DNA from 3 places in the Micromonospora soli genome. Region 3 is predicted to be linked to each of the others. Evidence: riboswitches for the same ligand, from Rfam matches in the RefSeq annotation. Region 3 holds a riboswitch; each other region holds the start of a gene.
The links. A riboswitch is a leader RNA that binds a small molecule or an ion and turns the genes downstream of it on or off. The one in region 3 is predicted to bind cyclic di-AMP.

Region 1: it holds a riboswitch for cyclic di-AMP, as region 3 does, so the genes downstream of both, Q2K19_RS00920 (C39 family peptidase) here and Q2K19_RS08435 (coiled-coil domain-containing protein) in region 3, are expected to answer to the same signal.
Region 2: it holds a riboswitch for cyclic di-AMP, as region 3 does, so the genes downstream of both, Q2K19_RS18775 (coiled-coil domain-containing protein) here and Q2K19_RS08435 (coiled-coil domain-containing protein) in region 3, are expected to answer to the same signal.

The regions. Positions count from the first base shown of each region.
Region 1 is NZ_CP130427.1:196,052-203,118, forward strand. It holds gene Q2K19_RS00915 (alpha/beta fold hydrolase) at 1-544, opposite strand, end outside; gene Q2K19_RS00920 (C39 family peptidase) at 660-1,508, opposite strand; cyclic di-AMP (ydaO/yuaA leader) riboswitch at 1,708-1,849, opposite strand; gene Q2K19_RS00925 (hypothetical protein) at 2,137-2,922, opposite strand; gene Q2K19_RS00930 (hypothetical protein) at 3,075-3,500, opposite strand; gene Q2K19_RS00935 (acyltransferase family protein) at 3,635-4,840, opposite strand; gene Q2K19_RS00940 (polysaccharide pyruvyl transferase family protein) at 5,034-6,359, shown strand; gene Q2K19_RS00945 (polysaccharide pyruvyl transferase family protein) at 6,524-7,067, shown strand, end outside.
Region 2 is NZ_CP130427.1:3,904,986-3,912,052, forward strand. It holds gene Q2K19_RS18745 (BON domain-containing protein) at 1-465, opposite strand, end outside; gene Q2K19_RS18750 (maleylpyruvate isomerase N-terminal domain-containing protein) at 685-1,323, shown strand; gene Q2K19_RS18755 (hypothetical protein) at 1,375-1,779, opposite strand; gene Q2K19_RS18760 (STAS domain-containing protein) at 2,218-2,577, shown strand; gene Q2K19_RS18765 (SRPBCC family protein) at 2,691-3,143, shown strand; gene Q2K19_RS18770 (hypothetical protein) at 3,145-3,657, opposite strand; gene Q2K19_RS18775 (coiled-coil domain-containing protein) at 3,768-4,832, opposite strand; cyclic di-AMP (ydaO/yuaA leader) riboswitch at 4,838-4,969, opposite strand; gene Q2K19_RS18780 (cation diffusion facilitator family transporter) at 5,113-6,027, opposite strand; gene Q2K19_RS18785 (HelD family protein) at 6,129-7,067, opposite strand, start outside.
Region 3 is NZ_CP130427.1:1,760,781-1,767,847, reverse strand. It holds gene Q2K19_RS08445 (helix-turn-helix transcriptional regulator) at 45-383, opposite strand; gene Q2K19_RS08440 (carbonic anhydrase) at 600-1,274, shown strand; gene Q2K19_RS08435 (coiled-coil domain-containing protein) at 1,346-2,368, opposite strand; cyclic di-AMP (ydaO/yuaA leader) riboswitch at 2,373-2,503, opposite strand; gene Q2K19_RS08430 (YibE/F family protein) at 2,658-3,962, opposite strand; gene Q2K19_RS08425 (DUF6153 family protein) at 4,181-4,612, shown strand; gene Q2K19_RS08420 (DUF305 domain-containing protein) at 4,698-5,327, shown strand; gene Q2K19_RS08415 (SHOCT domain-containing protein) at 5,432-5,641, opposite strand; gene Q2K19_RS08410 (metal-sensitive transcriptional regulator) at 5,786-6,085, opposite strand; gene Q2K19_RS08405 (heavy-metal-associated domain-containing protein) at 6,239-6,448, shown strand; gene Q2K19_RS08400 (hypothetical protein) at 6,484-7,067, shown strand, end outside.

The sequences.
Region 1 (7,067 bases), 1.6 Mb from region 3:
CGGCCGGGTCCATGGCCAGCCGCCAGCGGCCGTCCTCGCGGCGCAGCCCCGCGTCGACCACCGGGTGGTCCGGGGCGAACAGCCCGGCCAGCCCGGCGACCCGCAGGTAGCGGCGGGCGGCCTCGTCCCGGCTGCTGAACCAGGTCACCGGCCGCTGGGCCAGCTCCCGGGCCTTGTCCAGCTCGGCCGGGGACCAGGCGGCCTTGATGCCGAGCCCGACCACCGCGTCCACCGGTAGGCGCCGGGCCCGCGCGGCGAGGGCCAGCGCCACCACGCCGCCGAGCGAGTGGCCGAGCACGACGAGGCGGTCCCGGGGGCCGAGCCGCTCGGCCACCGGACCGAGGCTCGCCACAACCCGGCTCGCGAGGGCCTCGAAGGAGTACGCCGGCAGCGGCGGCGACCAGCCGTGGCCGGCGAGGTCGGGGGCGAGCCAGCGCCCCGGCCAGCGGCGCTCCAGCAGCGGCGCCCACGGCAGCCACACCTCGCCGGTGGCTCCCATGCCGTGGAGGAGCAGCAGATGGCGGATACCTGTCGCATCGCCCATACGGCGCAGTGTGCCACCCGGCGGACACGGCGCGCGAGACCGGCAGCGGCGGGAGTCCGACAGACGACGTCGGGCCCCGGCTCAGGAAGCCGGGGCCCGACGGGGAAGGGTGCGATCAGGCGGAGTAGCCGCGGGTGCCCGCCCAGTTCGCCAGGTCGATGGTGCTGATCCAGTACTCGGGCAGCGCCGGGTTCGCCGAGTCGGCGATCCGCACGGTCCGGCCGTCGTTCTTGTAGCCGATGACGGCGATGTAGTGGCCGCCCGGGAACGAGTGCCAGCCGCCGTCGGTGTCGGTGGCGTCGCCGGCCACGTTGACCACCACGCCCCGACCGTCGGTGATCGCCTTGACCACGTCCGCCTGGAGCTGGTCCATCTCCGCCGGGCTCGCCGAGCCGCCGAACATGTGGGTCTTGTACGGGTTGCCCTTGACCATCTGGTTCAGGCCCCGGGTGGTGTCCTCGGCGGAGTTGGTGCCGTTCTCGGTGGTGCCGAGCGGGACCGCCATCGCTTCCTGGGTGGTCTCGACGCCGCTCGCGCTGAGCGCGTTGCGCACCGCGGCCGGGCCGCAGTTCCAGAACTGGTTCTGCGCCTCGTAGGTGTAGTCGAGGACCTTGGTCGACGGCGGCTTCGGCTTCGCCTTGCGGGTGGTGTCCGGGTCGGCGGAGGCCTTGGCCCTGGCCGACGCGGACGCCGACGGCGACGCGCTCGGCGAGGCGGACGGCGACGGGGCGGCGACCCGGGCCTCGCCGCGGGTGGCGACGTCACCGAGGCGCGGGGCCAGCTCGGCGACGGCGGCCGCGTTCTCCTGGCGGACCGGGGTGCTGCCGTCGGTGGCGGCGATCGCCGCGCCGACGCCGCCGGCGAGCACGAGCGCCGCGGCCGAGCCGGCGACGATCCGGGCCGGGCGCTCGGTCACGACACGCCGCAGCTGACGCTTCATTCGGTGCTTCACGTGTTCCTCCACGGGGGGCCTGAGCGGCACACGCCGGCCCGACACGCGGAGGAGTTCACGCGCGTTGCGGGGAGCGGGTGGCCGCGGGGATGGGAGCGCCCGGCGGGCCGGGCTGGGGGACGGTGCCAGGAGTCGCCGGTCAGGCGAGCGCCGGCACCGCGATGCCGTGGAGGCGGGGGGAGTGTCGGGGGGTGGTTCGCACGAGGAATGGAACTCCTTCCGTGGCCGCCTACCGGGTTAGCTGACGGATTCGGGCGGGAAGTACGCCCTACCGCGGGCCGTGGCTCGCGGATTCACCCCGGTGTTGCCCTGGGTCCCCGGTTCGTGAGATCACGATTAGGCGGGTCGGCACGGCGTCGCCACTTGCGATCGAAAACCGCACCGGACGCGCCGACACTACCGGTGGGTACGCCGCAAGCCAAGCGCCCCCACCTGCGTAAACCTCGAACATCGTTACTCTGACCGGAACAGTCGATCACTGACGTTACTCAATGGGACGACCAGTTATCCCGGAACCGTCGGGCGACAATCGGACATCGGGTGGCGACCGACCCGGAATTGCGGGGGTCGATCGCCCGACCTGATCCCGATGACCGTTTCCGTCCGGCCGTGACCGGGCTCACCGCATTCGGGTAACGATTCAGCCCACGCGCGCCGGCCGCCACCGCGCCGTCGGCGCCGCCCGCGGGCCGGCCGGCACCGGGGCGAGGGGCTGGGTCGCCGGCTCGGCGGGGCGGGCCGGGGCGGGGCCGGGGCGCAGCGCCGCGGCGGCCGCGTACGCCTCGGCGGCCAGGGCGCGGGCCGCCTCGGCGGCCAGTTCGGCGTCCCGCCAGGCCCGCTGCTCCCGCTCGGCGGCGGCCCGCCAGCCGGCGCGCCGGCCGTCGCGTACCGCCCGGGCCAGCACGATCTCCTGCTCGGCCGGGTGCCGGCGCGGGTCCCACCCGTTGCGGTGCGCCAGCACGTCGGCGAGCTGCCGGGCGGTCAACTCGCCCCGCCAGTGCGCCGCCATCGCGGCGTGGTGCAGCCAGCGCTCCCGGGCCGCGTACTCGGCGGGTGTCCGGGGCGTCCGCGGCGGAGGCAGCGCGGCGGCGCCGGCGACGCGGCGGGCGGCCCCGTCGGCCTCGTCGTACGCCCGCCAGGCCCGATCGGCCTCGTCCTGGGTGGCGAGCCACTGCTCGCGCCGGCGCCGGGCGGTCTGCGCGGCCCCGTCGGCGGCCACCGCCACCTCGTCGGCGTAGCGGGACAGGTCGGCGAGGCGGGCCGCCCGCTCGGCGGTCGGATCGGGGGCCGGGTCGGGCGGGGCGTCCCGCTCCGGTCGGGCGACCAGCGCGGCGAGCAGCCCGAGGGCGAGCAGGAGCAGGGCGGACCAGATGGCGGTGGCTTCGGGGACCTCGGTCAGGAAGTGGTGGAGAACGGTCTTCTCCATGGTCGGCACCTCACGGGAAACGTCGTGGCGGAGAGGTCCGCACGGCCGGCGGGGCGGGGCGCGAACCGGGGCGGGCGCCGCCGGGCCGCCGTCGGGCGCGTGCGGGGGTGAGGTTCGGTGGTGCGGCGAGGGCGGGCCGGGCCGCCCCGAAGTCAGCGGGCGGGCGGGGCCCGGGAGCCGACGGTCGCGGGCACCAGCCCGACCGGGAGGGGGTATCGCTCCGGCGGGGCGACCCCGGCCGGCCGCGGTGCCGCCGGAGCCGGCACGACCGGCCGGTCGGCCGCCGTTCCCGGGTCGACGTCGGCGGTTGCCGCCCCGGCCCGCGCCGCGGCACCGGTCACCGTGTCGGGCGAACCGGTGGGGACGAAGCCGAGGGCGCGGTCGGGGGAACCGGCGCGGACCGTCCAGGTGTCGACCGGGCCGGGAGCGGCCTGGGCGGCAGCGGCCTGCGCGGCCACCCCGACCGGCAACGTGGCCGCGCCGAGCGAGCAGGCGACCACCACGGCCAGGCTGGCCAGCATGCGGGCCGTCCAGCGCGCCACCCACCACAGGGGACAGGTGAGCGCGATCGGAAGCACGTGCCAAACCTACCGTCGAGACCCGCGCGCCGCATCGTCCCGGGCGTGTCGCCAGGGCTCGGACCGGGGCACCGACCAGGGTGGACAGAGTTCGGAACGGGAGTTCCCGGCGCGCCGGCCGGGTCGGGCGTGGCTCAGCCCGGGTCGCGCCGTCCGGCGTACGCGACCGGCCGGCCCGGGGTGGGGCGGGCCTCGACCGGCCCGGCAGGGGCCGACCGCGGGGCCGGCACGGCGGGCGCCGGCGCGGCGGAGGCGGCCGGGACGCGGGCCCGGCGCGGCGGCCCGAGCAGGCGCATCATCGGCGTCTCCACCCAGCGGTGCAGGGCGGCGGCGAGCAGCAGGTTGGCCAGCAGGAAGCCGAGTACCGCGAGCGGGCCCCAGCCGCCGGGCAGCCCCGCACCCCAGTGCCCGGTGAGGCGCAGCACGGTCTGCATCACCAGGACGTGCACCAGGTAGAAGGCGAACGACACCTCACCGAGCCAGACCATCGGCCGGGACCGCCACGGCGTGGGTAGGCCGCGCACGTCGGCGTCCGCGGCGGCGGTGATCACCAGCAGGTACGCCACCGCGAGCAGGGCCGCCCAGAGCTCGGCGCGGACCCACTGCGCGGCGACCACCCAGGTGGCGACGAAGAGCAGGCTGGCCACGGTCAGCCCGGGCCCGCGCCAGCGTCCCCGGCGCATCAGCTCGGCCGCGGCCACGCCCATCCAGAACTCCAGCGACCGGACCACCGGGAAGATCTGGGTGAACCACCAGCGGCTCTCCTCGGGCACCAGCCGCTGGCCGGGCCAGAGGGCCAGGATGAGCAGCGGCGCGGCGATCAGCACCGCGCGGAGCACGCCGGTCCGGGCCCGGCGCAGCGCGGGCAGCACCAGCGGCAGGCAGAGGTAGAAGGCCAGCTCGCAGGAGAGCGACCAGCTCACCGTGTTGACGCTGTAGAAGTAGCCCGGGGTGGGATTCCACGCCTGGACCAGGGCGAGGTTGCCGAGCGCGGCCCACGGGGCGACCGGGTCGGCGAGCCAGAACGCGACGGCCAGCGCCGCGACGAACGTCACCAGGTGGTTCGGGTAGATCTTGGCGAGCCGGCGCCGCAGGAAGGTGCGTCGTCGCTCACCGTCCCGGTATGACCAGACCAGGACGAATCCACTGAGGATGAAGAAGAACTCCACACCGGACAGGCCGAGGGCGAACAGCCGATCCACGACCGCCCTGTAGTCGGGCTCGGCGACGATCCGCATGGTTCCCGCGTGGAAGCCGAAGACCAGCAGGGCGGCGACCCAGCGCAGCCCGGTCAGCGACGGCAGCCGGACGGCGGGGGTGGCGGTCGGGGCGCTGGTCATGACGGGCAACCCTACCCGCCGGTGCACCGGGCACCGTCCGGGCCGCCGGGCCGCCCGGCGCACGGGACACCTGTCCGTCAGTCGATGCCTTACGATTTCGGCGCCTGCACGGAACGGGGACCGTGCGCCGGCCACCGGCCCACTCCGGTTCCCACCGGGCTTGTCATGCCTGGAACGGAAGGTGGAGACCCGGATGCACCAGCGGATCCTACTGCGCGCCCGCAAGGGCCCGTTCGACGTCCTCAGCCCCGAGGAGACCTTCGAACGGAACTGGATCGGCGACAACAGCGGCAACCTGGTCTTCAGCCACGCCGCGTACAAGCTGCTCGCCACGTCGACGGCGGAGATCACCCCGTCACAGTTCCGGGCCAGCCCGCGCGACGCCGACGAGATCAACGAGAAGTACGACGTCTTCGTGATCCCGCTGGCCAACGCGTTCCGCCGCAGCTTCGTGCACCGGCTGGCGCCGATGACCCGGCTGATCGAGCGGCTGAAGATCCCCGTGGTGGTGCTCGGCGTCGGCGTGCAGACAAACCTCGACGGCGACCGGGAATACCTGCGCCCGATCGACGATGCGGTGCGCGCCTTCTGCCGGGCGGTGCTGAACCGCTCGCACAGCATCGGGGTGCGCGGCGAGATCACCGAGAGTTACCTGCGGACCCTCGGCTTCTCCGCGGTCGAGCAGATCGGCTGTCCGTCGATGTTCCTGCACGGGGGCAACTTCCGGATCGACAAGCCGAAGCCGACGCTGGACGGCGACGCCCGGATCGCGCTGACCATCTCGCCGTACGTCTCCTCGATGGCCGGGATCGTCCGCCAGCACCACGGGCGCTACCCCAACCTGCGCTACCTGCCGCAGGACCTGAAGACCCTCGGCACCCTGCTCTACGGCGACGCCCCCGAGCAGCGGGGGCGCGGCGGCGACATGCCCGTGCACACCTCGCACCCGCTCTTCGTCGAGGACAAGGTGCGGATGTTCGTCGACCCGTGGACGTGGATGGACTACCTCGGCGGGTTCGACTTCGCCTTTGGGACCCGGATCCACGGCACCATCACCGCGCTGATCTCCGGCACCCCCGGATACCTCTTCGCGCACGACTCGCGCACCCTGGAGCTGGCCCGGTACTTCGGCATCCCGCACCGGGCGATGCGGGACGTCCCGGCCGACGTCGACGCCGCCCAGCTCTACGAGGAGGCCGACTACACGGCCCTCAACGACGGCCACCAGGCACGCTTCGCGGCCATCACCGCGTTCCTGGCCAAGCACGACCTGGGCCACTCGTTCGCGGACGGGGACAGCGCCGGCCGCTTCGACCAGCGGGTCCGGGAGACGGTCTACCCGCCGGCGGTCCGACCGGCCGCCGGCACCCCGCCCGAGGAGCTGCTGTCCCGTATCCAGTGGCTGCGGGACCAGAACCGGACGCTGCGGGCCGACGTCGACTCGTTGCGGGCCCAGCAGCTGCGCGAACGGGTCAAGCAGGCCGTCGGCGGCGGGGTCCGCCGGATGCTGCGGCGCTGATCCTCGTACGCCGCGGACCGCCGGAGCCCCGCGGGATCCGTCCGAGCCGCCCGATGGCTTACGATTCCTCGTCTCAGGAGAACGCGAACCGCGCTCCGACCGGCCGGTCCGCTCGGGTTCCCGCCGGCCACATCGTGCCCGAGGGCGGAAGGTGGATATCCAGGATGCATCAACGGATTCTGCTGCGCGCCCGCAAGGGCCCGTTCGACGTCCTCACCGCCGAGGAGACCTACGAGCGGGACTGGATCGGCAAGAACACCGGCAACCTGGTCTTCAGCCACGCCGCGTACAAGCTGCTGGCCACCGCCACGGCGGAGATCACCCCGTCAAGGTTCCGGGCGGACCCGCGCGATGCCGGCGAGATCAACGAGAAGTACGACGTCTTCGTGATCCCGCTGGCCAACGCGTTCCGCCGCGACTACGCGGACCGGTTGGGGTCGATGACCCGGCTGATCGAGCGGCTGAAGATCCCGGTGGTGGTGCTCGGCGTCGGGGCACAGACCGACGTGGACGGCGACCGGGAGCACCTGCGCCCGATCGACGACGCGGTACGCGCCTTCTGCCGGGCGGTGCTCGACCGCTCGCACAGCATCGGCGTCCGCGGCGAGATCACCGAGGACTACCTGCGCGCGCTGGGTTTCTCCGCCGTCGAGCAGATCGGCTGCCCGTCGATGTTCCTGCACGGCGACAGCCTCCGCATCGAGAAGG
Region 2 (7,067 bases), 2.1 Mb from region 3:
GCTGGCGCCCGGCCGGACGGTGATCCCGTTGCTCACCCCGCGTACGCCGTTGAGCCGGCCGACCGCCCGCTCGGCGGCCCGGCGCTGGTACTCCCACTCGACCTCGCCGTGCAGGGTGACCCAGCCGTCGGAGACGGTGACGTCCAGCGCCTCGATCGGCACGAACGCGTCCCACTCCAGGGCCCGGCTGGCGGCGGTGGCGATCTCCGGGTCGCTCTTCTCGGCCGAGGTGGCGATCCGGACGGCGAGGTCGTTGGCGACGGCCCGGACCCGGGACACCCGGTGCGCGGCCCGTTCGGCGGCCCACTTCTTGGCGTAGCTGTCCACCCAGCCGGACAGCGTGACGACGCCCTCGGTGACGGTCACCCCGATCTCGTTGGGGCGTACCCGGGGTTCCCAGGTCAGCTCGTCGAGCACGTCGGACTGGATGTCCTGGTCGGTACGGGTGATCGTCGCGGTGGCCATCGGTGGCTCCCTCCCGGATCGGTTCGCGGCGCGGGCTGCTCGGCGCCCGGCACGGACGCCCGCACCACGATCCTGGCCGCACCCCGGGTGAGGTGTCCTCATCCGATCCGGGTGGGCCGGCCGGTCCGGGGAGCGCTCTCCACCGCCTCCGGGTCCGTCCGGGTCGATCTTGGATGAGTAGGCTCGGCCTCCCGGACCCGCGACGAGAGGGGTACGCCCATGCATCCGATCCGGACCGCCTACCTGACCGCCGCCCGCTCGGCGGTGACGCTGCTCGCCCACCCCGCGGTGGCCGAGCAGTGGGACGCCCCGAGCGCCCTCGCCGAGTTCCGGGTCGGCGGGCTCGCCGGCCACCTGGCGTTCCAGATCCTCGCAGTGCCGGGGGTGCTCGCCGAGCCGGTCCCGCCGGGCGAGCCGGTCGGCCTGCTCGACCACTACGCCCGGGGTACCTGGATCGGCGCACCGGTCGACGACGAGGTGAACGTGGGCATCCGCGCCTCCGGGGAGTGGATCGCCGCCGACGGCCCTGAGGCGCTGCTCGCCGCGGCCGGCGCCGCGGTCGACGAGCTGGCCGCCACGCTGCCGGCCGAGCCGGACGGCCGGGTCGTGCACCTGGCCCGGGGGCCGTGGTCGCTGGCCCTGGAGGACTACCTCACCACCCGGCTGATGGAGCTGGCCGTGCACTCCGACGACCTGGCGGTGAGCGTCGGCGTGCCCACCCCGGAGCTGCCGGCCGACGCGCTGGACCCGGTGCTGGCCCTGCTCGCCCGCCTCGCCGTACGCCGGCACGGGCAGCCGGCCGTGCTGCGGGCGCTCAGCCGGGCCGAGCGGGCGCCGGCGAACGTCACCGCGTTCTGAACCGCGCGCGGCGACGCCCCCGGTCCGGGGACGCCGCCGGGCGCGGTGCGGTCAGTCGTCCAGGCCGACCGGGGAGTCCGGGCGGTCCACGTCGACGAACTCGATCTCGTCCAGCTCGCGGACGCCGCTTCCGGCGGCCCGGGCGGCGGTGCCGGCCGCCCAGCCGAGCGCCGCCCCGGCCAGCGCCGCGGCGATCAACAGCGTCCAGGGCAGCGCCGGCCGGCGACCGGCGAGCGCGTCGAAGGCGAGGCTGGCCCGGCGGCGGGCCTCCTCGGCGGCGGAGCCGACCAGGCCGGTGGCGTCGTCGGTCAGCCCGGCGCCGTTGCGGCGGGCGGAGCGGGCGGCGTCCCGGACGCTGTCCCCGGCGGAGCTGACGGCGGAGAGCAGCTGCTCCCACGCCTGGTCCGCGATCCGCTCGGGCTTGCTCCGGCGGTCCAGCAGGGTGGTTCCGAACATGGGTGTTACCTCCTCGGGGTGCCGAAGTCCCGGGCGTCACCTCGGACTCCGGTGGCCATCCGGCGCGTGTGACGGTTCGCTCACCGGGCTGTGCCCGCCCCGGACCGGGCGCAAACCACCCCGGTGGGCCGCCCGCCCACCGCTCGGCGTACGGGGGGAGGAACCACCCGAACGCGCCGGGGTCGCCCGGCTCCGGGCCGAACAGGCGCTCGCCCGCTACCCTGGGTCGGCGGATCGGCCGGCACCCGTCGGTCGTTGCAGGTGTAGAGAGTTGTCCCGGGGAAGCAGGAATCAAAGGATCCGGATGGGGATGCCCAGGTGTGCCCAGTCCGCGAATTGCTCATCCCGAGGGGTGGCGACCGAGGGTGTCGGAGGAATACTCTCGGTCGCGGCCCGCGTACTGATGAGGCGCCCGTACGGGCGAGTGGAGGTGCTCGCGTGAGCCTGTCGATCGTGAAGTCGGTTCTGCCGGGTGGTGTCATCCAGATCGCTCCGCGGGGCGAGATCGACGTCGACACCGCGTACGAGGTGCGGGAAGCGATCGCCGAGGTGCTCGCCAAGGGCCGCCCGTCGCGGATCGAGCTGAACATGCGGCTGGTCACCTTCATCGACTCCGTCGGCATCAGCGCGATGGTGGCCGGGTTCCAGACCGCCGAGGTCAGCGGCGTCAAGCTGGTGGTCACCGAGCCGAGCCGCTTCGTCCACCGGCAGCTCTGGGTGACCGGTCTGCTCGGCCTCTTCGGCGGGCCCGATCCCTACTTCGCCGACAGCGGCTCCGAGCTGCTGCCCGGCGCCTGACCGCCTCCCTCACCCCCTTCTGCGACCCCACCCGGCCGGGGACCTTCGACCGTTGCCAGCCAGGCCCGGGTACGGGACGATCGTCCGGACCGTCGACGGCGAGGGGGTACGGCTTGCTCAGCAGCGACAGCTTCAGCTACACGGTGCAGGCCCGCTGCACCCGGGCGGAGGCGCTCGCCCTGCTCGGTGACCTGAACCGGCAGGGCGAACTGCATCCGCTGATCGTCCGCGTCCGCGAGCTGCCGCCCCGCCCCGGCGCGCTGGCCAGCTACGCGATCACCGACCGGCTGGAGCTCGGCCCGCTGCACTTCCCGGTGACCTACCAGGCGGACGTGCTGGTCGCCACCGAGGACGAGGTGGTGACCGTGGCCCGGCAGCAGCCGGCCACCACCGTGCGCAACCACACCCGGCTGCGGGAGGAGGCGGACGGCGTGGTGCGGATCGACGTCGAGATCACCCTCTCCGCCCCGGCACCGCTGTTCGGCTACGCCTTCCGGCAGGCCCGGGCGGCGCACCTCGGGCTGGCCAGCCGGCTCGGCGCGACCCTGGAGGGGCGCCCGGCCTGAGTCAGGCCCGCCGGCCGGCCGGCACCGCCGGCCGGCCCGCCGGGGCGGCCGGGCGCCGCAGCCGCCCCCACGGCTTGTAGGTGGAGAGCACGGTGGCGACGATCAGCAGGGTGCTGGAGACCGCCGGCGGGATGACCAGGTCCAGCCGGTCCCGGGCGGTGAGGTCCGGCGCCAGGTCGCCGAGCCGGCGCACGGTCGGGGTGAGCAGCAGCAGGACCAGCCCGAGCATCACGGTGGTGAGCGCGAACTTCACCAGCACCCAGCGCCAGCGCAGCAGGCCCCACGGGGTGAGCAGCGCGCTGGCCAGCCCGACCAGCCAGACCGCCAGGCTCAGCGGGGCGAAGAGCCAGGTCACCAGCAGCCCGGCGGCCGGGTAGACCAGCTCGGGGTCGGCGCCGCGCAGCCCGGCGACGCCCAGGGTGAGCAGCACCAGGTCCGCGCCGAGCCAGCCGAGCGAGGTGATCAGGTGCAGGGTCAGCAGGGCCTTGCGTCCGGTGGGCGAGAGTCGGGTCATGCCACCGATGCTGGTCCGCCGCCGGCCCGGCGTCGTGGGGCGCGCGACGACATCCGGCGTACGTCGTGGGGCGTAGGGTGGCCCGCCGCGCGGGGCGGGCCACCCCCGCCTCAGTAGACCGACAGGTGCACGTGGTTGGTGTGGTCGCTGGACGGGTCGCCGTTGCCGCCGCTGTACGCCTTCCACCCGCTGCTCGGCAGCCAGATCTGCTTGTACCAGATCACGTAGAGCACGGCGAGGGCGTCGGCGTTGCGGATGAAGTACGCCGCCAGGTTGTTGCCGTACGTCTTGTCGCCGCCGGTGGCCACGCCGCCGAAGCCGTCCTTCTGCGCCGCGAAGTCGCAGGCCCGGCCCTTCGGGTGCTCGCCCGAGCCGCTGGGCCGGTAACAGGAGACGTACCGGGTGAACCCGGCCGCCTTGGCCTGTTGCAGGGCGTGCAGGGTGCGCGGGGTGATGCAGCCGTCGGCCGGCGTCGGGTCGTTCACGCTGCACGACTCCGGCGGCCAGGAGCCGTCGGCGTTGCGCGGGGCCGGTTCGGCGTTCGCCCGGGAGGTGCCCTGCACGCTGCCGCCGGCGCTGGCCGCCTTGTTGTTCGCCACTTCCAGGGCGTGCTCCGCCTGCTGCTTGCGCTTGGCCATCACCGCGACCTGCTTGCGCTGCTCCTGGATCTCGCCGGTCAGCGCGGCCCGGGTGCGGGTGGCCCGGTCCCGGGTGTCGATGAGGTCGCGCAGCGCCCGGTCCTCGTGCGCGGCGACCTGCTGGAGCGCGGCGGCGCGGTCCATGAAGCCCTCGGGGCTGCTGCTGCCGAGCAGCGCCGCGGCGGTGCCGAGCCGTCCGGTCCGGTACGCCACACCGGCGATCTCGCCGACCTTGGCGTCGCGCGTGCCCAGCTCGGAGTTGATGGTGGCGAGCTCGGCGGTGAGCTGCTTCTGCCGGCTCACCGAGCGGTTCAGCGCGGTCCGCGCCTCCAGCCAGCCCTTGCTGGCCGCGTCGAGCTGGGCGCGCAGGGCCGGGCTGCCGCCCTCGTCGTCGCCGGGGGCGGCGGCGAGCAGGCCGGTCGGGGTGGCCGCCGAGGCGGGGGAGACCGGCGCGGTCGCGACGCCGAGGGCGAGCGTCGCGACGAGCAGGGCCGCCAACCGGGCGGCCGTCCGTCGTACAGGTGCCACTGATGGCATTCAGGTGTCCTTCCGTCAACCGCCGACCGGGTTAGCTGACGGGTTCGGGACGGAAGATCCCTACCGCTGGCGCGGATGCACCCCAGGTACGTGGTTCCCCGGCTCGCCGTGCTGCGGCGATTAGGCGACGGCCACCGCAGGCGCCGGAGGGCGCCGCCCGGCGGAGGCCGCGATCGAGCCTACCGGCGGTGCCCCGACGCGGCCCGGGTGGCGGGGACGGACAGTCGGGCCAAAACCGGCATAGGACCACAATAGTCACTCGAATTTAAGATTGTCCTAATTACCACTCGACTGACCCGCACGCCCCCGGGGACGCTCCGGGTTCGATCTGCAACGTGGCGTGGTCGATCCGGAAGTCGTCGTGCAGGGCGGCCCGGGCGGCGGCCAGCACCTCGCCGACCTCCGCGCCGGGGCGCATGGTCAGGTGGGCCGAGGCCACCTCCATCCCGGAGGTGAGCGTCCAGACGTGCAGGTCGTGCACCTCGGCCACGCCGGGCACCGCGGCCAGCCGGTCGTGCACCGCGGTCACCTGGAGGTGCTCGGGGGCGGCCTGCACCAGGATCCGCACGGCGGCCCGGCCGAGCCGCCAGGTGCGCGGCAGGATGAACAACCCGATGGCGACCGCGACCAGCGGGTCCGCCCACCACCAGTCGGTGAGCGCGATGACCAGGGCGGCGCCGATCACGCCGAGCGAGCCCAGCAGGTCGCCGAGCACCTCCAGGTACGCCCCGCGCAGGTTGATGCTCTCCTGCGCCCCGGTGCGCAGCAGCGCGAACGCGGCGAGGTTGGCGAGCAGGCCGAGCACCGCGACGGCGAGCATCGGGCCGGCGAGGACCTCGGGCGGCTCGCCGAACCGGCGTACCGCCTCGACGAGCACGTAGACGGCGACCGCGCCGAGCAGCACCGCGTTGGCGAGCGCGGCCAGCACCTCCAGCCGGTAGAGCCCGAAGGTGCGCTGCGGGTCGGTGTCGGCTCGGCGGGTGGCGGTGATCGCGGCCAGGGCCATCCCGATCCCGAGCACGTCGGTGAACATGTGCCCGGCGTCGGAGAGCAGGGCCAGCGACCCGGTGCCGAACGCGGCCACCGCCTCGACCAGCATCAGGGCGGTGAGCAGCCCGAACGCGCCCCACAGCCGGCCCCGGTGGCGCTGCGCGGCATTGGCCACCGTGCCGCTGTGGTCATGACCTGCGCCCACGCCCACACCCTCTCGTTCCCCGCCCCGGCCGAGCTCAATCTATGCTCACATCGCTATGTATGCAACTAAAACGGCGGGTGCCACCGGGCCGCCGGCAGCCGTCAGGCGACCGGATCCAGCGTGGTCAGGCGCTGGGTGGCCCGGGAGAGCGCCACGTAGAGCGTCCGCACCCCCGAGCCCGGGTCGGCCCGGATCTCGGTCGGGGCCACCAGCACCACGCCGTCGTACTCCATGCCCTTGGCCTGGAGGCTGGTCACCACCTGGAGCCGCGTGCCGCCCAGGCCGCCCAGCCAGCCGGCCACCTCGTCCCGGCGCGGCACCGGCGTGATCACCCCCACCGTGCCCTCGACCTGCGCCAGCAGCGCGCGGGCCGCCGCCTCGGTGGCCGGGGCCAGCTCGGCGGCGGGCACGGTCAGCTCGACCGGATCCACGCCGGTGGAGCGCACCGCGGTGGGCAGCGGCAGGTCCGGGTAGAGCCGGCGGATCTCCGCCGCCGCCACCGCGAAGATCTCCGCCGAGTTCCGGTAGTTGGTGGTCAGCTCGTAGCGGTACCGGCGACGCCGCCCCAACGCCTGGTCCCGGGCCCGGGTCAGCTCCTCCGGGTCGCCCGTCCAGGCGGTCTGCGCGGGGTCTCCCACCACCGTCCAGGAGGCCAGCCGGCCCCGCCGGCCGATCATCCGCCACTGCATCGGCGAGACGTCCTGCGACTCGTCGACCACGACGTGGGCGAACTCGCGGTAGTCCTCCGGCCGTTCCCGGGCGGCGGCCCGAGCCGCCCGCTGCCGGTCGGCGTACGTGCTCAGCTCCCGGACCCCTCCGGCGAGCTGGAACGGGTCGCGCTTCGGCTTCGGCCGCTGGACCGGCTTGCCGAGCAGCGCGTCCAGCTCGTCCAGCAGCGCGACGTCGGCGATCGTCAACCCCTCGGCGTCCAGGCTCCGGTACGCCTCGGTCAACAGCCGGATCTCCACCCCGGAGAGCACCCCGCCGGCGTACCGGCGCAGCCGCTCGGGGCGGGCGAGCCAGCCGAGCACGTGCCGCGG
Region 3 (7,067 bases):
ACTACCGTCGTCGCGCCGTTCGCGCGGTGACGGGAGTGGACCGGTCAGCTCTTGGCGGCCTCGGTGGCCGGTTCGGCGGTGAAGAGCGCGAGCAGGGCGCCGACCTGCTGGTCGGCCTCGGCCGGGTGGCGGAAGTGGCCGCTCGGGTTGATCGTGTACTCGTTGCGCCGGCCGACGCGGGTGCGGCGGAGGTAACCGCCGGCCTCCAGGTCGGCGACGATCGCCTGGGCGGCCCGCTCGGTCACCCCCACCTCGTCGGCCACGTCGCGCAGCCGGGCGGTGGGGTTGCGGGCGATGGCCAGCAGCACGTGCCCGTGGTTGGTGAGGAACGTCCAGTTCCGGGCGCTCCCGTTCGCGCCTGCTGTCGTCGCCATGGTGGCCATGGTATGGCCCACTCGCGTATCGGGCGGCTCTGGCCCGGTCCCGCGAGCCGGCCTCCGGGGGGCGCCGGGCCGTTGGTCAAGGGTCTCGGGACGTATGAAATGCGTATCACGTATCCCTTGACGCGCCTTCTGCTGCGTGTGACGGTGGTCGGCGAGGCCGCCTCTGCCGCCGGCCGGGTTGACCAGGTCGTTTGGGTCGAGGACGAGGTGACTGTATTGACGCCCACCACTCCCGAGCAGGCGCTCGCCGAGTTGTACGCCGGGAACAACCGTTTCGTCACCGGCGTCCCCCGCCATCCCAACCAGGACGCCGGTCGCCGGGCCGCCGTGGCCGAGGGCCAGCAGCCCTTCGCGGTGCTGGTCGGCTGCTCCGACTCCCGCCTCGCCGCCGAGATCATCTTCGACCGCGGGCTCGGTGACCTCTTCGTGGTACGGACCGCCGGCCACACCGTCGGCCCCGAGGTGCTCGGCAGCGTCGAATATGCCGTCACCGTGCTCGGCACCCCCCTGGTCGTGGTGCTCGGGCACGACTCGTGCGGCGCGGTGCAGGCCGCCCGGGATTCCGTCACCACCGGCACGTCCCCGGCCGGGCACCTCGGCGCGCTGGTGGACGCCGTCGCACCCAGCCTGCTCCGGGCGGCGCGCGAGGGCGTCGAGGACGTCAACGGGATCGTCGACATCCACATCGCGCAGACCGTGGAGGCCCTGCTGGCCCGGTCCGGCGTGCTCGCCGAGCGGGTGGCCGCCGGACGGTGCGCGGTGGTCGGCATGTCGTACCGGCTCAGCGCCGGTGAGGTGCGGACCGTGGCCGAGGTGCCCGCGGGCCGGACGCCGACGGCACCCGCCCAGGCCGAGCCGGTGGACCCCGCGCCCTCGGCCGTCTCCGGCTGACCCTCCGTCCCCGACGTGCGAAAGGGGCCGCCCCGCCTGGTCGCGGGACGGCCCCTTGCGGCGTACGCCGGTCAGAGCAACGACATGTGCACGTGGTCGGTGTGGTTGGACGGCCCGCTGTAGGACTTCCAGCCGGTGGCCGGGAACCAGATCTGCCGGTTCCAGATCACGTAGTAGATGCCCAGCCGGTCGGCATTGCGGATGAGGAAGGCGGCGACGTTGTTGCCGTACATCCGCATGTCGTTGTTGTGCCAGGGGGAGAAGCCGCTCTTCTGCAACGACCAGTCGCAGGCCCGGCCCTTCGGGTGCTCCCACGGCCCGCCGGGCCGGTAGCAGCCCACGAAGCGGTTGAAGCCGGCCCGCTTGACCTCCTTGTAGGCGTGCAGCGTGCGCGGCGTGACGCAGCCCGAGGTGGTCGGGTCGTTCTCGCTGCACGACTCGGGCTTCCAGTCGCCGTCGGCGGTACGGCCGGGGCCGATCCGGGCCACCGGCGAGGTGGCCGAGACCAGGCCGCCGGTGAAGCCGAGGCCGCCGACCAGCTTCAGCGCCTTCTCCGTCTCGGCCTTCTCCCGGGCCATCGTGTTGGCCTGCTTCTGCTGCTCGCGGACCTCGGCGTCGAGGGCGATCTTGGCCTGCTCGGCCCGGTTCTTGGCCGCGTTGACCTCGGCGAGCTTCTGCGCGTTCACCATGTTCAGCTCGTCGAGCAGGGCGGCCCGCCGGACGAACGAGTCGGGGGAGTGGCTCTCCAGCAGCATGGTCATCGCACCCATCCGGCCGGTCCGGTAGGACTGTGCCGCGATGGCGGAGACCTGCGGGCTGAGGGCGTCGAGCTGGGCCTGCGCGGCGCGTACCTCGAGGGCCAGCTGGAGCTGGCGCTTCTTCGACTTCTCCAGCTGCGCCTTGGCCCGGATGTAGCCCCGGTTCGCGTCGGCGATCGCCTCGGTGATGAGGGGATCCTCGTCGTCCTCCGGGGCGTGCCCCGAGGGGGTGGGGCTGCTGGGCGCGGCCGTCGCCGGGGCGGGGCCGGCGACGATGGCGAACGCGGCCAGCACGGCCAGCACGGGTGTCACCCAGCGGCGCAGGGGTGCCGTCACAGTGTTCCCTTCCGTCGACCGCCGACCGGGTTAGCTGACGGGTTCGGGACGGAAGCGGCCCCTACCGCTGGCGCGGACTCACCCCAGGTACCTGGTTCCCCGGCTCGCCCTCGGGCGATTGGGCGGTGGCACCGCAGGCGCCGCTGCGCGCCTAATTCGGTGACCGGCAGCGAGGTTACCTGACTGTCCGGGTGAGGATCTACGTCCGGAAGCCCACCAGAAGCCCTATTTCGCCGTGGCACTGCGTGACCAGCGTCGCGTTTGAAATCGGCGGTCACGCTGCGGAGTGTCACCATGCGGACTCCGTACTCGTCTCCGGTCCGCGCCAGCCGGCCGGCGCCCCGCCCAGGGCCTCGAGGGCGTCCTCCCGGGCCGCCGTCGGGCGGGGCGTCGTGGGCGGTCCGTCGGCCGGCGCGGCGGCCCGCCGTCCGGCGGTGGTCACCACCGCGGCCAGCCCGGTGGTCAGCGGCACGGCGGCGATCAGGCCCAGCGTGGCCACCGCGCTACGGACGATCTCCTGGGCCATGAACTCGCTGGTGAGGATCTGGCTGACCGGCCGGGCGTCGGCGACGAGCAGGAGCAGCAGCGGCAGCGACGCGCCGGCGTACGCCAGCACGATTGTGTTGACCGTGGAGGCGATGTGCGCCCGGCCCACCCGGGTGGCGGCCCGGTAGAGCTGCGCCCGGGACAGCCCGGGGTTGGCGTGCGCCAGCTCGGTGACCGTGGCGGCCTGGGTGACCGTGACGTCGTCCAGCACGCCCAGCGAGCCGATGATGATGCCGGCCAGCAGCAGCCCGTGCAGGTCGACCTCGCGCTGGAACATCGACAGCGTGGTGGCGTCCTCGCTGCCGAAGCCGGTCAGGTGGGTGGCGGCGGTGGCCAGCGTGCCGAGGACCCCGGTGAGCACCAGGCTGCCCAGGGTGCCGAGCACCGCCACCGAGGTCTGGGCGGTGATCCCGTGGGTGAGGTAGAGCACCACGAACATGATCAGCGCGGACCCGACGATCGCCACCAGCAGCGGCGGCCGGCCGGCGCCGATCCCGGGCAGCACGAAGCCGAGCAGGACGGCGAAGCTGGCGGCCAGGCCGCCCAGCGCGGCCAGCCCGCGCCAGCGGCCGAAGGCCACGATCGCGACCGCGAACAGCACGGCCAGCCAGACCAGCGGCGTACCGCGCTGGTGTTCGGCGATCTGATAGCTCTTCACCGTCGGGTCGGCCGGGTCCACCAGCTCGACGAGAACGATCTTGTCGCCGACCTCGACCCGGGGTGCGCCCGGCCCGGACGGGACCGGCGTCTCGGTCGGGCGGCCGGCGTCCGGGCCCTGCTCCACCGCCACGGTGGCCGTCCCGCACGGCCCGGTGGACCCGCCCGACGGCGTCTCCGGCGTCGGCGGGCAGGGCTCGGTCACCACCCGGGTCACCGTGCCGTGGTAGCGCGGCACGTCCGGGCTGCCCGCCGACTCCTGGGTGTGGCGAGGCCAGAGCACCAACGTGGCGATCACCGTGACCACGAAGAGCGGCACCACCGTCGCGGCGAGGATTCGCCGTACGCCCGGTGGGGCGGACGGAGCGGGACGGGTGTGGTCGGCGCCCATGGCGTGTCTCCCAACGATTCACAGCGGGATACGTGTCACCGGGCCGGTCGGGTGGGCCGGCCCGGGTGCCCGCGGGAAGGCGCAGGCCGGGGGTCGTCGCCCGGAATGGTAGCCAGGCCGACCGGGCGTCGCAGCCGGCCGAGGGCCGCGGGGCGGCATCGGTGCGGGCCTCGGCGGTTCTCGTGGGCTGCCCCGACGCGCCCGCTACCGTGAGGGACATGGCGGCGGGAGCGGCGGTGACCGGACGGTGGGTCCGGCTCCTGCTGCTGCTCTGCACGCTGGTCGGGCTGACCGCGATGCACACCCTCGGCCACGGGGCGCACGGCTCCGCCGACCACACCGCCGGTCACCCGTCCGCGGCCCCGGTCGAGCTCGTCGTCGGCATGGTGCAGGACTGCCCCGGCGACGGGTGCCACGTCCGGGCGCTGCCGCTGACGGACCCGGCGGGCCACCCGTCCGGCTGGAGCGTCTGCCTGGCGGTGCTCGGCGCGATCGCCGCCGCGCTGCTGGTCGCTGTGCTGCTGCGGGCCCGGTCACGAGCCGTCGGTCCGACCGTCGGCGGCCCGCTCCGGTCCGCCTTCGTGCCGCGCGCCCCGCCGCCCCGGCGGTACGGGCTGCGCCTGGCGGCGGTGTCGGTGCTGCGCAGATAGGAGGCCCCGGCGCGGGGTGGACCGGAGAACCGGTGACCCGCGTCCCCGCCTGCTGCGTACGTTCCGACACCGAAAGGCTTTCACCGTGTACATCCGTAATTTCGCGCGCCGGGCCGCCCTGGCCGGCGCGACCGTCACCGCCGCGCTAGCCCTGGCCGCCTGTGGCGGCGGCGACCACTCGACCGCCGGCTCCGGCCACGACATGCCCGCCGCCGGCACGTCCGCCGCCGGCGCCTCGGCCTCGTTCGGCGACGCGGACGTGATGTTCGCCCAGCTGATGATCCCGCACCACGGGCAGGCCGTGGAGATGGCGGAGCTGGCCGAGACCCGGGCCGCCGATCCGGAGCTGAGGAAGCTGGCCGCGCAGATCAAGGCGGCCCAGGCCCCGGAGATCGCCACCATGACCGGCTGGCTCCGCGCCTGGGGGCGGCCGGCGCCCTCGGCGAGCGGTGGCCACGGCATGCCGGGCATGGGCCACGGCATGCCCGGGATGATGTCCTCCGACGACATGGCGGAGCTGGCGGCGGCGTCCGGCGCCGACTTCGACCGGCAGTTCCTGACCATGATGATCGCCCACCACGAGGGCGCGATCACCATGGCGAAGGACGACCTGGCCCAGGGGGCGTACCCGGACGCCAAGGCGCTCGCCCAGCAGATCGTCACCGCCCAGCAGGGCGAGATCGACACCATGAAGAAGCTGCTCGGCCGGCTCTGAACCGCAGGTGCCGGGTGCCGGGGCCGTTCGCGGCCCGGGCACCCGGCGCTGAGCCGGCCCGGCGGGTGCCGGAGTCCGGGCGTGCGGCGCCGCGCCTCGCCCGATCACGCGAGTTCGCCGCGCCGGCGGCGGTACTCCTCGTCGTCGAGCTCGCCGCGGGCGTACCGCTCGTCGAGGATGCGCCGGGCGGGGCCGCCCGCGGCGGGGCCGCCGCCGGTGAGTCGGAACACCAGCCAGACCAGGCCGGCCAGCACCACCAGTCCGAGCAGGAACCAGAGCCACATCAGGCCCATCATCGGGCCGTGCCACATCATCGCGGCTGCCCTCCCGTCCGTAGCCGAGGGTCGGCCGGTCCGGCGCGAGGTGGCGCCGATCCCGGTCGCCACCTCGAAGGTACGTCGAGGTCGGCCCTTCGGGTCCGGGCCGGGCGGCCCGAGCCGCGGGCCGGAAGTCCCGGCTCAGCCCCGCTTCATCAGCCGGCCGACAGCGGCCATCATCTCCGTCGCCATCTCGTCGGCCCGGCCCTCGGCGGCCCCCTCGTGCATGCAGTGCCGGGCGTGCCCGTCGAGCAGGCCGAGGCCGACCTTGTCCAGGGCGGCCTGGATGGCGGAGATCTGGGTCAGCACGTCGATGCAGTAGCGGTCGTCCTCGACCATCTTCTCGATGCCGCGGACCTGGCCCTCGATACGGCGGAGCCGCGCGAGCAGCTGGTCCTTGCTGGCGGTGTAGCCCCGGGTCGGGGTCGTCGGTGCGGTCATGAAATCGAGGATAGCGTACCCCTCCGGGGTATGGTACGGTCCTCTCGTGACTGATACCCCCACCGGGTATCGGTACCAGGAGAGTGGCAGCCGTCTCTCCTCCGACTACCCCTGGGGGGTATAGGATGGGAACGGCGGAAGAGGAGATTCGCGATGGTCACCACCACGTACCAGGTGCAGGGCATGACCTGCGGGCACTGCGTCAACTCGGTCAGCACCGAGGTGGGCGCGATTCCGGGCGTCAGCGACGTCCAGGTCGACCTGGCCTCCGGCCAGGTCACCGTCACCAGCGAGAGCCCGTTGGACACGGACACCGTGCGCGCCGCCGTGGACGAGGCCGGCTACGACCTCGTCGGGGCGTGACGGGTCCGCGGACCCGAAGGAACCGAGGTACCACGATGAACACGGCGACCAAGCTGAGCGGCTTCGCCCTCGGCCTCACGGCGGTGTTCGGCGCGGCGTACGGGGTCGGTCACCTGGCCGACCCCGTCACCCCCGCCGCCGAGACCCGCCACGACGCCACCGAGACCCGCCACGACGCCACCGAACCCGGCCACGGCGACGGCCACACGACCGCCGCCCCCACCGACCACCTGCCCGGCGGGCTGCTCGTCTCCGACCGCGGCTACACCCTGCAACCGGTGACCGCCCCGGCCGGCGAGTTCGCCTTCCGGATCGCCGGCCCCGACGGCCGGCCGGTCACCCGCTACGACGTGGCGCACGACAAGCGCATGCACCTGATCGTCGCCCGGCGCGACCTCTCCGGCTTCCGGCACGTCCACCCGGAGCTGACGCCGGACGGCACCTGGCGGGTCGCCTCGCCGCTCGCCGGGCCCGGCGTCTGGCGGGCGTTCGCCGACTTCACCCCGACCGGTGGCGAGCCGCTGACCCTCGGCGTCGACGTCACCGTCCCCGGCCCGCTGACCGAACGCCCGCTGCCCGCCCCGGCGGCCAGCAGCACCGTCGACGGCTACACGGTCAC